Regions from separate parts of the Desulfosporosinus meridiei DSM 13257 genome, predicted to be linked through region 1. Evidence: riboswitches for the same ligand, from Rfam matches in the RefSeq annotation. Region 1 holds a riboswitch; each other region holds the start of a gene.
The links. Region 1 has a riboswitch for cyclic di-GMP ahead of nhaB (sodium/proton antiporter NhaB). Riboswitches for the same ligand answer to the same signal wherever they lie in the genome.
Positions count from the first base shown of each region.

Region 2: linked by a shared signal. The riboswitch ahead of DESMER_RS21255 (methyl-accepting chemotaxis protein) and the one ahead of nhaB (sodium/proton antiporter NhaB) in region 1 are both predicted to bind cyclic di-GMP.
Region 3: linked by a shared signal. The riboswitch ahead of DESMER_RS22280 (methyl-accepting chemotaxis protein) and the one ahead of nhaB (sodium/proton antiporter NhaB) in region 1 are both predicted to bind cyclic di-GMP.

Region 1 covers NC_018515.1:489,717-493,004, forward strand. The annotation lists gene nhaB (sodium/proton antiporter NhaB) at 1-1,523, opposite strand, end outside; cyclic di-GMP riboswitch class I at 1,921-2,031, opposite strand; gene DESMER_RS02280 (helix-turn-helix transcriptional regulator) at 3,233-3,288, shown strand, end outside.
Region 2 covers NC_018515.1:4,630,394-4,633,681, reverse strand. The annotation lists gene DESMER_RS21265 (hypothetical protein) at 1-334, opposite strand, end outside; gene DESMER_RS21260 (acyl-CoA dehydratase activase-related protein) at 321-1,247, opposite strand; cyclic di-GMP riboswitch class I at 1,501-1,583, shown strand; gene DESMER_RS21255 (methyl-accepting chemotaxis protein) at 1,709-3,288, shown strand, end outside.
Region 3 covers NC_018515.1:4,830,122-4,833,409, forward strand. The annotation lists gene DESMER_RS22280 (methyl-accepting chemotaxis protein) at 234-2,003, opposite strand; cyclic di-GMP riboswitch class I at 2,095-2,181, opposite strand; tRNA gene DESMER_RS22285 (tRNA-Lys) at 2,448-2,523, opposite strand; gene DESMER_RS22290 (methyl-accepting chemotaxis protein) at 2,633-3,288, opposite strand, start outside.

The sequences.
Region 1 (3,288 bases):
AGATACATAGTTGCCAGTACACCTGTAACTGACATGACGACGGTGTAAGGCAGTGCTAGTTTCACCATTTCCATATAAGACAGGCGAATTAGCGGAGCAAGGGCAGAAGTCAACAGGAACAGGAACGCCGCCTGACCGTTTGGTGTAGCAACGGAAGGGATGTTTGTCCCCATGTTGATGGAAACTGCCATCTTGTTGTAATGATCCAAGGCAATGCCGCCGGCTTCAAAGGCTTTCTGTGCTTCAGTCATATAGACAGTAGCCACAAATACATTGTCACTGATTGCCGAAAGGACACCGTTGGCCGCAAAGAAAGCGACAAGCTGATCCTGTCCTTCCAGGTGCAGTACCCACTGAATGATCGGTGTAAACAGATGCTGGTCATGAATAACGGCAACGATGGAGAAAAATACGATCAGCAGCGCAGTAAAGGGCATTGCTTCTTCAAAGGCATGACCGATGCGCCCTTCTTCAATAACCCCGTTGAAAGCGGTAAGCAAAATGATAATCATCAGACCAATAATACCGACTTCTGCCAGGTGCAAGGCTAAGGAGAAGATCAGTAAGATGCCGCATACAGCCATAGCAATCAAACGGATACGTCCGCGAGTATCCATGGCAGCATCTTTGGCTTTGGCATCATCTTCCATAACCTTTCGAACAGACGCAGGAAGCTGATAACCGTATCCCCAAAACTTGGTGACTTCAAGGGTAATGGCGGTCAGGAGACCAGCGATCAGTACCGGGATAGAGACAGGTGCGCTGTTTAAAAAGAAATCAACGAAGTCCCATTTCATAATGGAGCCGATGAGTAAATTTTGTGGTTCACCAACCAGTGTTGTTGCTCCGCCCAGGGCAGTACCCACAGCGCCATGCATCATCAGATTGCGCAGAAAACCCCGGAACTGGTTTAGGTCTTCTTGGTATATGTCATCAATGATATGGTCGTGATTGATATCATAGGTGTCGAATACTTTTTCGCTGGAAGCAAACTTGTGGAAGATGTTGTAGAATCCATAGGCTACGGCTATAATTACTGCCGTTACGGTTAGGGCATCGAGAAAAGCGGAAAGAACTGCACCCATTATAGAGAACAGGAAGGCCAGGGCTACTTTAGAGCGTACTTTAGTAAGGATCTTGGTGAATAGATACACAAGACCTTCTTTCATAAAATAGATCCCGGCAACCATGAACATCAGAAGCAGAATGACCGGCAGGTTCAGTTCTACTTCGTGATAGATGGAATGGGGGTTGGTCAGCCCAATCACAACGGCTTCGATGGCCAGAAGTCCGCCCGCAGGGAGGGGATAACATTTTAGCGCCATTGCCAAGGTAAAAATAAATTCGACAATCAAGACCCACCCAGTAATGTACTTACCGGCGGTAAACATTAAAATAGGGTTTAATACCAGAAAAGCAAGAATTGTTGTTTTGTACCAGCTCGGAGCATGACCGAGAAAATTTGCGCTAAATGCCCGTCCGATACCCATCTGTTTTACCTGTCCGTTACCCGTTTGTTTCATATGCCCCTCCTCAAAAATGAAAAATTCTATATCAGCTAATAACATTATGAATGTGAATATTTACGGGTTAGTGACTTTTGTAGCATTCTATCGAATTACCACTTTTTGCATTAATAACACTGCTGAACTTGCGTATCGCTCCACAGTTCGCAAGACTAAATACTACACGATGTAAGAATTAGTCCATAGGTCAGAATAAAAATTCTACTACAATTAAGTCAATGTTCAATTACCTCCTTAACAAACACTAAATAACTACTTCGATTATTACTATTAGGCCTCGGTATAAGAATAATGCTCAATAGTAAATCAATCTACAATGCAGCAGTAGGGATGATTCTTCCTAAAACAAGAAGAGAGCAATCTAAAAAGACCGCTCTCCCCAGAGAAGTTCTGTGCTTGTAGTCTGGCGATCATAGCCCTCAAAGGTATTAGCAGCCCTTTGAATTTAGCCTTAGACCCATGACTTTAGCGTCCTTCGCTTTCGCGAAGTTTACCCCAACCGAACTTGGACTATTCAACTTTTACGGATTACAAAATCATCCGTAGTATACCAAATGTTTCTTTTAATCGTCAAGTATAATAATTGGTATTTGCTTAAGTTATTACCAAAGCAAAAGGATCATAATTACAAATTCTTATATACTACGGATAAAAGTTAAATGTAAATCAGATACTATCTTTTATTTTTGGTTTATTGATTTGATTTTCAGAGAGAACGAGAATTGAGCCGGTTCTTTTTTTATGCCCCGTTTGCAGGAAGAATTATTTTTCTTTTGTTGAAAGGGTTATGTTGTCCGGAATGTCGAATGAATGTTAATAACCAGGACGAAGTTGGCCAATGGGTCCAAAGCCTAATCGATGCGGACAACCTTCATGCTTTGGAGGCTTTTTTGTGTTAGTTGGAAAATGTAAATAGGAGAGAGCTGCCCAAAACTCTCCCCTTTTAAATAGATGTCTTATTATTGCCCCTAAAATATACTATGCTAGATCGTCCTATAAGGTTACAAGCTTGGTCTGGTTGCCTCAAGAAACTGATAATACTTGGACATAAGAGATAGGAAGACAAAGCTTCCTATAAACCAGATCCACGGGCCACCATTAATAAACACCAATAGTCCAATTTGTTTCAAAATGACCGCGACAGAACAGATAAATGAACTCCAAATTATTACATAAACCCAATAAATATATCTTTCCCTTCGTTGGGGTAGAAAGTAAATAAACAGCATTACTGCCGGTGCCCACGCTAAAATCGTCCATAGAGGGAGAATGCCGACATTAAAGGGTTCCGCATGCTGGTACCTAGTTAAATTAACAAAATGGTAGAGATGTTCAACAATAAAGTCTAAACCCGATCCCCACAATATTCCAAACCAAAATAGTTTCCTAAGTTCTTGCTTTGGAATGAAAACTAGAATTAAAAACAATAATCCAAATGCAAACGTTAAATAATAATATAGATAGGGGAGATTAAGTTTCATTATATGTAGAAGCCTCCCAAAACATGATTAGCATCTGTTGGCATTATGGTTAACAAAGGTGGGCAGGAATATACACCTCGACAGAAATCCCTTCTCTATACTTGGTCTTCACCGGGAACGGTGGGGGCTTTTTTTAAAAGATAGGACCTTTTTCCTATTTTTGATCTGTATAGAGGATAAAGACTAAGCATTGCAGAAAAAGCCAATATAAGAGCGTGTGAGAAGGTGAATTATTATTTGATCATAATTAATGAAACCGTCTGTAGGCGGATAGTCCACTA
Region 2 (3,288 bases), 730 kb from region 1:
TGTCTTGAACCTTGGACATGTTTACGAAATGAACTTTATAGCCCAAATCCTGAAGAATCTGCTCGTGAAGTTCTCCGTAATATTGTAACCGGCATACTCCGCCGGTTTGGACAAGGGTGTTTGCACCTGCCTCAATTGTCTCGATAAAGTTTCCCAGGTGATATTTAAAAGGTGCACAAACGTAGTCCGGGCTGTAACGGCTTCCTAAGGCTAAGGTTTTTTTGGTAATAGGCGGAGGAACAATATACTTGACATCAAATCCTTCAGTGAATAAGAGCTCTAGAGGAGTGCAATAATTCCCTAGCTGAGGATAGCTGGCCTTAATTTCTTCCATTGTATTCATCCTTTTTAAACCGGATAATATCGATAAAGCTTTCCAAACGGGTCTCCATTCCGGCCTTTCCCTCTTGTCCGTCAATCATGAGATTTAGAATAGGTTTATCCTTGACTCGTCGGATAAGGATCTCGTTAACTAGGGAGTCTGGTCCACAAGGAAAGGCACTCATAAGGATAATACCGTCGACACGGTCTTTATAAATGGGTATGGAGCCGACAAGCTCCCTATTGCAGACCCAGGGCAATGTCTCGCTGATCTGGGCATAATTGGCTAAGGCCTCTTCTGGGGGAGCGATATCGCCAATAATCGGAACAGTCTCTTGTTCTCGTAGAATATTGAGGATAGGTTCGCCAATATATTTGTCACAAATATTATAGCGGTGAGCTATCACTAAAATCTTCGGCTTATTTTCGTGGAGCAGACACTCTTGTTCAGTTATCTCTAGCAAATGAGCCTTTTTTTCTGCCTGTTTGGCTTTCAGGTAGGCATATAAACTTTGAGACTTCTTTTTGTCCAGGATTTTGCCCAATTTAAGAAAGGCGGCCATTTCAACATGAGTAACCTTCGGATTAAGGCTATAAGATAATAAATTAATAGATCTGTCTCTGAAAATATTGGCTACTAAATCATAAATCGCGAGAAACTTGGGACATACCGTGCCATTTCTACTATAATCTGAATAGCGGGGAACGAGAATATAGTCACATTTATCCAACAACCATTCCACATGCCCCAGGTAAATCTTAGAAGATAAGCAGGATTCATCAATCGAGTAGGTTGAACCTTTGCGAAGAATTTCTTTGTTTGTATCCGGACTAACGATATAATCGATGCCTAATTCCTTAAAAAAACTTTTCCAGAGGTGCTTGTATTTGTAATATAGAAGTGCTCTGGGAATGCCAATTATCATAGTGTTTGCCAGCCCTTCTAATGGGAGATTAAACCTGAGGATGTCATTCATTTATATACTAAGGTATGTACTATGGACTATTTTTGGGACTAAACTTATGTGTCGTACCGGCCGGAAGCTATAGTATCGCAATCTAAAAAATTGCTAAATAAAATTATTGTAACAATATGTAGATATATGTTATATTAAATTGCGATTTATTATATTAGGTCACTTGGATAGTTCCAATAATGGATGTAAATAATTTTATATTCTGCGATAAGAGCAAACCCAGTGAGAACTGGGGACGCAAAGCCACGGGTCTTCATTTATTTATAAGATAGCCGGGTTACCGAACAAAATCTGTCGCCGATCGTTTGATTTCGGCGGCTTTTTTATTGGGAGGACTAGTTTAGGATGTAAATGAGATTTGAAGGAATCTTGTTTTTCAAATATCTAAAACTCTAGGAAGGGGAATAAAAGTGATAAGGGATTTAAAACTAAGGAACAAAATATTACTCTCAACAGGCATGGTCGTTTTAGTTTCGTTTGTTTGCGTTATATTGCTTGTATCGACAAAATCTGTCGAAATGGCTAAGAATGCTGCTTATGAAACTGCTACACACACTGCATATGAATATGCTAATCAAGTAACGAATGAGTTAAATGTTCCTATGGATACTGTGAGAACTTTAGGCTCAACCTTTGAAGGCCTTAAGGAGGCAAACAACATTGATCGTGGAACGATGAATTCTATGATCCTAAGCGTTTTAAATGACAACCAAGATTTTCTGGGAACCTGGACAGTATGGGAGCCAAATGCCCTGGACGGGAAAGACCCGGATCATGTAAACCAACCAGGCCATGATGAAACCGGCCGATTTATCCCATATTGGAATAGAGCAGCAGGAGAAATTAAAGTCGATGCTCTCGTGGATTATGATACGCCGGGTGTAGGGGATTTTTACATAACTCCTAAAAAAACTCAGGAAGAGACTGTTACTAATCCTATCCAGTACACGGTGCGTGGCAAGGAAGTCCTTATGATTAGCTTAGTTGAACCTATACTGATTAATGGAGACAGTACATTTGTTGGAGCGGTTGGAGCAGATATAGCTTTAGACACTATCCAGAAGACAATTTCCGAGATAAAACCTTTTGACACCGGATATGCGTGCCTTGTTTCAAATGACGGTAAGTATGTATCAAACCCTGACCCTAATAAAATAGGTAATGATCTTGATGATTTAGCTGCGTTGGAAACAATTAAAGCAGGGAAGAATTACACGATATCCAATAATGAGTATTATAGATTGTACGTACCAGTGACGATTGGTCGAACGACAACGCCCTGGTCCCTTGTTATTAATGTTCCAATGGTGACGATCTTGGAGCAAGCCAATTCCATTCGGAACTTCTCAATCATTGTTGCTATGGTCGCCTTGTTCGCAATTGGGCTGGTCATATTTATAGTTTCAGAAAGAATTACTAAACCTATTGTGAAGACGAGCGATGTGTTAAAGGATATCTCACAAGGAGACGGCGACTTAACTAAACGATTAAATATTATAAGTAATGATGAGGTAGGTAAACTTTCGGAACACTTTAATCAGTTTATTGGAGATATTCATAGTATTGTCAGGGAAGTTGCCGACACTGCAAGTACTCTGGGCGCTACGAGTGAAGAACTATCGGCTGCCGCAGAAGAAGCTACAGCTGCCAGTGAACAAGTCGCTGGTACACTGGGACAACTGGCATCGGGGGCGTCAGATCAAGCTATTTCAGTGGGGGAAACCGGAAAAATAATCAAGCAACTTTCCACACATGCCCAACAAGTTGCGGAAAATGCTGAGATTGTCAGTCATAGCAGTGATAACGCTGCTCAAGCGGCAGAACTGGGTGCCCTTCAAGCAAGAAATGCTGTGGAGAAGATTGAGAAAATCCGGGAGGTTAATGACCAAACTGCAGAAGTTATTTCTCAGTTAGGTGAACAGTCCAGCCAAATCGGACAAATCGTTGATGTGATTACCGGGATTGCCTCACAGACCAATCTGTTGGCCTT
Region 3 (3,288 bases), 530 kb from region 1:
TATTTTAAAGATAAAACTATCAAATTTATTATACCTTTATAGGTTTTCGCACTACCAATTTAAGGAGTCTCTTACATTTAAGAGGGTTTATATCATTTTGGTAATGATTAAAAACAACCACATTGAGAATAAAGAAATGCAAACTTCAAGTCTACAGGACGCCCCCACTATAGATTATAGAATGGGGGCGCTAAAAGGCTAGGCCGTCTTATAACTCATTTCACTGAAACTTATTAGTCTACACTAAATTTCTTTAAAGTTTCCTGCAACTCTTCCGCCATATTAGCCAACACCTGGCTGGAAGAGGCAATTTCCTCCACCGAGGCTGATTGTTCCTCTGTGGCTGCCGATACGGTTTGGGTCTGTCCCGTAATTTCTTTACTCGTCTCATAGATCTCCGAAACCGAGGCGACTATTCTTTCACTGCCTACAGCCATTTGTTGAATTTCTTCAGAGATTTCTTCAATCTGAGCGGTTACGACATTAATTAAACCCGTTATTTCGCTAAATGCTTGTCCTGCAGTTTCTGCTACCTCTGTTCCCAATTTGACTTGATGGGTTCCTTCACTAATCGATAACACAGCCTTTTGTGTATCTTGCTGGATACCCGTAATTAGTGTCGCAATTTGCTTTGAGGCTTCTTGAGATTGTTCTGCTAGCTTTCTTACCTCGTCTGCAACCACCGCAAAACCACGGCCCTGTTCGCCCGCTCGTGCTGCTTCAATGGCTGCATTCAAGGCCAGAAGATTGGTCTGGGCAGCGATACCGGAAATGGTATCAACAATTTGTCCGATCTCCTTAGAACGCTCTCCTAAGTTCGTAACCATATCGGCTGATCCGGTAACCGTTCTTTCAATGTTCATCATTTGTTGTATCGTCTTATCGATCGCCTGACTTCCTTCAGACGCTGAGTGTGCAGTCCTTTCCGATGACTTTACCACTGTTTTCGCATTCTCCAACATATGCTGGATTCCTGCTGACATCTCTTCGACGCTTGCTGATGTCTCATTGACGGCAGTCAGCTGTTTCTCAGCACCTAAAGATACCTCCGTTATGGCTACCGCCACTTGGTGCGACGCTTGAGCAGATTGCTCCGCTCCCAGACTCAACTGCTGAGATGAGGCAGCAACTTGCTTGGAAGACGATGATATATGGTCAACCAGCTCGATTAAGTTTTCCGTCATTGTTTTAAAGGCTTTGCCCAGTTGACCTAACTCATCTTTAGAATTAATACTAAGATTCTCAACCTTGAGGTTTCCTTTGGCAATTTCATCAGCATTTTTTGCTATTGCTACAATATTATTTGTGATCTTCTTACTTAACATAGTCCCTAGAACGAGCGATATTCCTATAGCAACGAGCATGGATACTAGCGTAAAAATTATATCTCGTTTAGCCTTTTGTTCCAATTCAAGTTGTTTGACTTCAACAAGTTTATCAATATTATCTACCCAATTCCCAGTCCCGATTACCCAATTATAGGGTTCAAATAGCAAGGTGTAACTTCTCTTTGGCAAAGGCTCTGTTTCATTCGGCTTAGCAAATGTATAATCTGTATAACCACCACTAACTTGAGTTCCATTCTTTATGAACTCCTGAACAAAGGATACTCCGGCGCTATCTTTGGCTTCATAGCGGGATTTACCTTCAGTATCTCTTCCCAGCAGAACAACGTTTATCCCCTCTGTGGTATCCACCCAAAAATAATTTTCTCCATCAAAGCGCAAATTTCTTACTAAATCCGCCGCTTTCTTTTTCGCTTCTTCTGGAGTCAGTTCTCCCTTTTGCTGACTATTATAAACATCCTGTACTAGGCTGTGGGCAGTCTGTACCTGAAGCATAATCGTCCGATCGAATTGATCGTACAAGGTAGTTCGATACTGTTCAAGATTAGCTTTTTCCGCAACTAGTAAATTATAAATGCTGTACCCGCCGAGAATGGAACCCATTATTAGGGCCAATGTTACTAACATAAGAATAATTCGGTATTTAATCTTTGTCATCTCTATATATCCCCTTCATCCAAATAATTTGAGTCCATTACCTAATAAAAGAAAAAACCGCCCCCTTTAGACAAGGCGCGTTATAATCCTAATTGGTAACTCGGCCATCTTTACCCCTAAGAGTGGAAGATCCGTAGCTTTGCGTCCTGAGCTTTCGCTCAGTTTGCCTTGTCAATAACTTTATATCTTTATATAATTTTAAAAAATCTTCTTCATATTTGCTTTTATTTGACTATAACATACAAAAAGTAAATATTATATATATTTTTTCAATTTTCATCAAATTTCTGTTTCCTTTTACGTTCCAACCTTTGCTTTAACTATAATTAGACTAATATATAACAAAAAAAGACAGAGACCCCATTTAGTCCCTGTCCTTTTTTGAGCGCTATTTTAGGGTTGTAACCCTTTCGAATACCTTCTTGATACACTTAAACAATTATTTGGTGAGCCATCCGCGACTCGAACGCGGGACACCCTGATTAAAAGTCAGGTGCTCTACCGACTGAGCTAATGGCTCGTATTGGTACCACGAGTTATTATTCTACACGAAATTACTAAATGTGTCAAGATATTTTTGTCATTATAGGTATAGGTTTTCTATAAAACAACATAGAACATGGACAATGCTATATCGTGAATTTCTTCAAAGTTTCTTGCAACTCTTCCGCCATATTAGCCAACACCTGGCTGGAAGAGGCAATTTCCTCCACCGAGGCTGATTGTTCCTCTGTGGCTGCCGATACGGTTTGGGTCTGTCCCGTGATTTCTTTACTCGTCTCATAGATCTCCGAAACCGAGGCGACTATTCTTTCACTGCCTACAGCCATTTGTTGAATCTCTTCAGAGATTTCTTCAATCTGAGCGGTTACGACATTAATTGAACCCGTTATTTCACTAAATGCTTGTCCTGCGGTTTCTGCTACCTCAGTTCCCAATTTGACTTGATGGGTACCTTCACTGATCGATAACACAGCCTTTTGTGTATCTTGCTGAATACCCGTAATTAGTGTCGCAATTTGCTTTGAGGCTTCTTGAGATTGTTCTGCTAGCTTTCTTACCTCGTCTGCAACCACCGCAAAACCACGGCCCTGTTCGCCCGCTCGTGCTGCTTCAATGGCTGCATTCAAGGCGAGAAGATTGGTCTGGGCAGCGATACCGGAAATGGTATCAACAATTTGTCCGATCTCCTTGGAACGCTCCCCTAAGTTCGTAACCATATCGGCTGATCCTGTGACCGTTCTTTCAATGTTCATCATTTGCTGAATCGTCTTATCGATCGCCT